DNA from 2 places in the Kocuria arenosa genome. Region 1 is predicted to be linked to the other one. Evidence: predicted binding sites of a transcription regulator. Region 1 holds the regulator's gene; the other holds the start of a gene.
The links. Region 1 encodes HrcA, which represses chaperone genes, less so after heat shock. Its sites were predicted from a motif close to TTNGCACTCGNNNNNNNCGAGTGCNAA; they were not measured.

Region 1 (3,362 bases):
CTGCACGGGCACGGATGTCCTTCGGCGGTGGGACCGCGGCGGGGCCGCGGACAGTGGGTGGGACACGACCATCCTACCGACCGGTCCGGACGGCCGGGGATCGCGCCCGCGCACGTGTGCCTTTGTGACGCCCCCGGTCGTGCCCCGGGCGCGGTGAGGGGACCGGGTCAGGCCCCGGGCGCGGTGAGGAAGTCGATGAGCTCCTCCACCCGGCCCAGCAGGGACGGCTCGAGATCGGCGTAGCTGTCCACGCGGGAGAGGATGTGCTGCCAGGCCCGTCCCAGGTCGCCGGGGGTGCGGTGCGGCCACCCGAGGGCGGCGGCGGTGCCGGTCTTCCAGTCGGTGCCCCGCGGGACCACGGGCCAGCCGTCGATGCCCAGCGTGCGCGGCTTGACCGCCTGCCAGATGTCGACGTACGGGTGGCCCAGCACCAGGACGTTGCCCGCGGCGCCGGGCAGGCGCATGGTCTCCGCGGCGATCCTGGACTCCTTGGAACCGGCCACGAGGTGGTCGACGAGGACGCCGAGCCGCCGCCCGGGGCCCGGCCCGAACTCCCGCACGGCGGCGGGCAGGTCGTCGATGCCGTGCAGCGGCTCCACGACGACGCCCTCGACCGCCAGGTCGTGCCCCCAGACCTTGGCCACCAGCTCGGCGTCGTGGTAGCCCTCGACCCACACGCGGGAGGCCTTCGCGGTGCTCGCGCGCAGCCCCTCGACGGCCACGGACCCCGAGCGCGTGCGGGAAGGCTTCTTCGCGGCGGGGGCCCGTCGGGGCTCGACGACGACCACGGGATCGCCCTCGAGCAGGAAGCCCGGTCCCAGGGGGAACGCCTTGACCCGCCCCCTCCGGTCCTCGAGGCCCATCACGCGCATGCCGCCGATGGTCTCCAGGGACACGACGGCGCCGACCCAGCCGGTCGTGACGTCCTCCAGCAGCATGCCCGGGGCGACCGGGACCTCCGCGGAGACCGGCCGGCGGCGGGCGAGGGCGTCGTCGTCGAGGCTGCGCGGCCCCCAGCCGTGGTCGCTCATGGTCGTCCTCCCGGGTCGCGGTGCCGCGCGTCCGGCGCGGATCAGCCGGAAGCGTACCAAACCGCGGGCGGCGGACCGGCCGTCGGACACGGGGGCTACACTGGACGGCGTTGGCACTGTGCCCACCCGAGTGCCAGGACGGGTCGGGGACGAGGACGAACCGGGGAGGAGCGACGTGAACCATCCGAGACGACTGCAGATCCTGCAGGCCATCGTGGAGGACTACGTGCACTTCCGCGAGCCCGTGGGCTCCAAGGCCCTCGTGGACCGGCACCGGCTCGGCGTCTCCTCGGCCACCGTGCGCAACGACATGGCCGCGCTCGAGGAGGAGGGCCTGATCACGGCCCCCCACACGAGCTCGGGCCGGATCCCCACGGACAAGGGGTACCGCACGTTCGTCGACCAGATCGCGGCCGTCAAGCCGCTCTCGGGCCCGGAACGACGGGCCATCCAGCGGCTGCTCGACGACGCCGCCGACATCGACGACGTCATGGAGCGCACCGTGCGGCTGCTCGCGCAGCTCACCCAGCAGGTCGCGGTCGTGCAGTACCCGCACGCCTCCGGCGTCACCGTGCGCCACGTCGAGGTCGTGGACCTCGGGGGCGGCCGGGTGCTCGTGGTGCTCATCCCCACCAACGGCCGGGTGGCCCAGCGCGTCGCCGTGCTGCGGGCGCCCCTCGAGGAGTCCCAGCTGCTCGAGCTGCGCGCTCGGGTGCTGGCCGCCGTGGTCGGGCGCTCCCTGACCGCGGTGCCGGACGCCCTCGCGGTGATGGCGGCGGGCACCGCCCCGCCGCTGCAGCCGGACGCCGCCGCCGTGGGGGAGGCCGTCGGCGCCCTCGCCGCCGGGGGTGCCGAGCACCGGATGGTCATGGCCGGCACCGCCAACCTCGCCCGCTCCACCGGGGACTTCCACCTGAGCATCGGCCCGGTCCTCGAGGCCCTCGAGGAGCAGGTGGTGATGCTCCGGCTGCTGTCCGAGATGGAGCAGGACGCCCGCGGGGTGGCCGTGCGGATCGGCACGGAGAACGCCGAGGGCCCCCTGTCCGAGGCCGCCGTCGTCGCCACCGGCTACGGGCCGCAGTCGAAGGTGGGGGTCGTGGGCCCCATGCGCATGGACTACCCGTCCACGATGGCCGCCGTGCGCGCCGTCGCCCGCTACCTCTCCCGTATCCTCGGGGGCTGAGCCCCCGCGGGCCCCGTTCCCCGGGGCCCTCCAGCGAAACCCACCACAGACCTCTCGACAGAACGGACCACGGTGAGCGATCACTACGAGACCCTGGGCGTGTCCCGGGATGCCAGCCAGGAAGAGATCAAGAAGGCCTACCGCAAGAAGGCCCGCCGGCTGCACCCCGACGTCAACTCCGGCCCCGAGGCCGCCGAGGACTTCAAGCGCCTCTCCCACGCCAACGACGTCCTCTCCGACCCGGAGAAGCGGCGCGTCTACGACGCGACCGGCAACGAGAACGGCACCGACACCGGCTTCGGCGGAGGGTTCCCCGGCACGGGCTTCGGCTTCGCCGACATCTTCGACACGTTCTTCCAGGGCGCCGGCGGCGCCGGCTCCGGCCGGCGCGGCCCCGCGTCCCGCACGCGCCAGGGCCAGGACGCCCTGATCAACGTCCGGGTCTCCCTCAGGGACGCTGTCTTCGGCACGGAGAAGAAGATCACGGTGGACACGGCCGTGGTCTGCCCCACCTGCGACGGCACCTGCTGCCAGGCGGGCACCCAGCCCGAGACCTGCGACGTCTGCCACGGATCCGGCCAGGTGCAGCGCCAGGTCCAGTCGATCCTCGGCACCGTGGTCACGGCGGCGCCGTGCGCCACCTGCCAGGGTTTCGGCACCGTCATCAAGCACCCGTGCCACGAGTGCTACGGCGAGGGCCGCGTGCGCGACCGCCGCCCGCTGACCGTCAAGATCCCCGCCGGCGTCTCGACCGGCAACCGCATCCGCCTCTCGGGGCAGGGCGAGGCCGGCACCGCCGGCGGACCGAACGGCGACCTCTACGTCGAGCTCAAGGTCGACCCCGACCCCACGTTCGAGCGCCAGGGCGACGACCTGCACGCCCGCGTCCGGGTGCCCATGACCTCCGCGGCCCTCGGCACCACCGTGACCCTCGAGACCTTCGACGGCGAGCGCGAGGTGCCCGTGGGCCCCGGCACGCAGACCGGCCACACCGTGACCCTGCACGAGCTCGGGGCCACCCGGCTGCGCGGCGGCGGCCGGGGCGAGCTGTTCGTCCACCTCGAGGTCGAGACCCCCACGGCCCTCGACGACGAGCAGCGCGAGCTGCTCGAGCAGCTGTCCCGGCTGCGCGGCGAGGACCAGTCCAC
Region 2 (3,362 bases), on a different contig from region 1:
TCCTCGATGCGGTGCTTGCGCTCCTTCGCCTCCACCTCGGTGGCCGCGCCGACCTTGATCACGGAGACGCCGCCGGCCAGGCGGGCGAGGCGCTCCTGCAGCTTCTCGCGGTCCCACTCGGAGTCGCTGCGCTCGGCCTCGGCGCGGATCGTGGCGACCCGGTCCTCGATCTCGGCCGGGGTGCCGCCGCCGTCGACCAGGGTGGTCGTGTTCTTGGTGACCGTGACGCGGCGGGCGGTGCCCAGCTGCTCCAGGGTGACCTGGTCGAGGCTGATGCCCAGTTCGCTGGTGATGAGCTGGCCGCCGGTGAGGACGGCGAGGTCCTGCAGGATCGCCTTGCGGCGGTCGCCGAAGCCGGGCGCCTTGAGGGCCACGACGTCGAGGGTGCCGCGCAGCTTGTTGACCACCAGGGTGGACAGGGCCTCGCCCTCGACGTCCTCGGCGATGATGGTCAGCGGCTTCTTGGCCTGGAGGACCTTCTCCAGCACGGGCATGAGCTCCGGGACGGAGGAGATCTTGCCCTGGTACAGCAGCACCAGGGAGTTCTCCATGACCGCTTCCTGGCGTTCGGCGTCGGTCACGAAGGACGGGGACAGGTAGCCCTTGTCGAACTGCATGCCCTCGGTGACGTCGAGCTCGACCTCGGTGCTCGAGCCGTCCTCGATCGTGATGACGCCGTCCTTGCCGACGGTCTCGAAGGCCCGGGCGATGAGCTCGCCGATCGCCGGGTCCTGCGCCGAGATGGTCGCCACGTGGGCGACGTTGGCACCCTCCACCGGGCGGGCGTTCTCGAGCAGGCGCTCGGAGACGGCCTCGACGGCCTTCTCGATGCCGCGCTTGAGGCTCAGCGGGTCGGCCCCGGCGGCCACGTTGCGCAGGCCCTCCTTGACCAGGGCCTGGGCGAGCACGGTGGCGGTGGTGGTGCCGTCGCCGGCGACGTCGTTGGTCTTGGTCGCCACCTCCTTGGCGAGCTGGGCCCCGAGGTTCTCGTACGGGTCGTCGAGCTCGACCTCGCGGGCGATGGTCACGCCGTCGTTGGTGATCGTGGGGGCACCCCACTTCTTGTCGAGCACCACGTTGCGCCCGCGCGGGCCGAGGGTGACCTTGACGGTGTCGGCGAGCTTGTTGACGCCGTTCTCGAGGGACTTGCGGGCGGCGTCGTCGAACGCCAGCTGCTTGGCCATGGGCGAAGAGCTCCTTCTGGGGTGGCTGGGGTCGCCAGCGGATGTCGGGGATCTGGATCGGCGAAGGGTGCCCGCCGCGGGCCCGCCGGAACAGCGGGGCGTGCGGCGGGCACCCTTCGTCAGGACTGCGCGGTCTGCGCGGGGTCGGTGCGGCCCGGTCTACTTCTCGACGACGGCGAGCACGTCGCGGGCCGGGAGCACCAGGTACTCCTCGCCGTTGTACTTGACCTCGGTCCCGCCGTACTTGGAGAAGATCACGACGTCGCCCTCCTTGACGTCGACCGGGATGCGGTTGCCGGAGTCGTCGACACGACCGGGGCCGACGGCCAGGACCTTGCCCTCCTGGGGCTTCTCCTTGGCGGTGTCCGGGATGACGAGACCGGACGCGGTGGTCTGCTCAGCGGCGAGCGGCTGGACGACGATGCGATCCTCGAGAGGCTTGATGGAGACCGACACGATCTCTCCTTGTCTGTAGGGGTGGAAAACGGTGGGCGACCGCGGGCGGAGCCCGCCGTCGGGCTTCGGGCCGGTCGGCGCACCGACCGCCGTCGCGGTGCCGGTCGAGCGCCTGGCCCTTAGCACCCTCACCCGGAGAGTGCCAAGGCCAACTGTAGGAGGGGGCTGGCAGTCGGTCAAGGCGAGTGCCAGCAGGCGGGGCTGCCGGGAACGGCGCGGAACCAATTAGGTCATGCCGGTGTTCGCCAATGATTTGCCTCACGCCCGCCCGACCCTCTAGGTTGAGCGGTAAGGCAACCCTTACCTCGGCCGAGCAGCGGTGCCCTCCCCGACGTCCCCGCACACCGGTGTGCGGGTACGTCGCGCCCACCGGACCCCGTCGGTGTGCTCCGCCCCGGAGCACTTCGGCGCCCTCTGCACGAAGGAAGACCATGAACCGCACTCCCCGACACCGCTCCACCGCCCTGCTGGCCGCCGTCTCGGTCCTGGCACTCGCGGGCTGCTCGACGTCCGGCGCGGCGACCACCGAGGAGGGCTCGCCGAGCGCCGCCTCGGCGGAGACCGTCAGCGTGGAGCACGCGCAGGGCACCACGGACGTCCCCGTGGACCCGGAGAACGTGATCACGTTCGACCTCGGGGTCCTCGACTCGATGCAGGCGCTGGACGAGGACGTCCAGGGCCTGCCCAAGGGCGGCAGCCTGCCCGAGCAGTTCGCCGAGTACCGGTCGGACGAGTACGTCAACGCCGGGTCCTTGAAGGAGCCCGACCTGGAGGCCGTCGCCGAGGCCGCCCCGGACCTGATCATCATCTCGGGGCGCACCGCCGACTTCTACGACCAGCTCGCCGAGATCGCCCCCACCGTGGACCTCTCCCTCGACCAGACCGACGCGCTGAACTCCTTCACCGAGCAGTCCCGGACCCTCGGCGAGATCTACGGCAAGGAGACCGAGGTCGAGGAGCGGCTGACCGCCATCGAGGAGCAGGTCGAGGAGACGAAGGCCCGGACCGCCGAGGCCGGCACCGCGATGTTCGTGCTGACCAGCGCCGGCGAGGTCAACGCCTACGGCCCGAACTCGCGCTTCGGCAACATCGTCTTCGACCTGCTGGGCTTCGAGTCCGCCGCCGCCGTCCAGGCCGAGGGCACCCACGGCGAGGCCGTCTCCTTCGAGGCCATCGCCGCCGCGGACCCCGACCACCTCTTCGTGCTGGACCGCGACACCGCCATCGGCCAGTCCGGCGGCGAGGCCGCCCAGCAGGTGCTCGACAACGAGCTCGTCAACGGCACCACCGCGGCGGAGCAGGACCGGATCACCTACGTGGACAGCGCCGCCTGGTACCTAGTCGGCTTCGGCCTGGACAACTTCCCGGCCATGATCGGCGAGATCCAGGAGTCCCTCTCCTGATCCGCTGAGCCGGTCGAGCGCGACTCCCGGCTGCTCCGCACGGCGACCGCCCGGCGCCCGTGCGGAGCAGCCGGGAGTCGCGCCGGCCCGCGACCGCGTCCCGTCCCCAGCACCGGAAGGTCCCCCGATGACCACCACGGAACGATGAGCACCGTCGTGACCGCCGCACCACGCCCCGCGACCGCCGGCCCCGCGCCGGCGGTGCCGCCGTCGGGGGGCTCCACCCCGGTGGACCCCGGGGCGTCGGCCCGGGCCAACGCCCGCCGGCTCGCCGCCGCTGGCGCCCTCGTGCTGGTCCTGGCGGTCGTCAGCACCTTCG

Region 2: groES (co-chaperone GroES) is a predicted target of HrcA. The motif match lies at 1,806-1,832, and genes of this name have one in related genera.

Annotation. Positions count from the first base shown of each region.
Region 1 covers NZ_JBHZTA010000002.1:301,971-305,332, forward strand. The annotation lists gene ACFYE3_RS04795 (DUF4870 domain-containing protein) at 1-12, opposite strand, end outside; gene ACFYE3_RS04800 (DUF3097 domain-containing protein) at 168-1,031, opposite strand; gene hrcA (heat-inducible transcriptional repressor HrcA) at 1,207-2,214, shown strand; gene dnaJ (molecular chaperone DnaJ) at 2,287-3,362, shown strand, end outside.
Region 2 covers NZ_JBHZTA010000021.1:4,873-8,234, forward strand. The annotation lists gene groL (chaperonin GroEL) at 1-1,184, opposite strand, end outside; gene groES (co-chaperone GroES) at 1,344-1,640, opposite strand; gene ACFYE3_RS18435 (siderophore ABC transporter substrate-binding protein) at 2,072-3,043, shown strand; gene ACFYE3_RS18440 (ABC transporter permease) at 3,188-3,362, shown strand, end outside.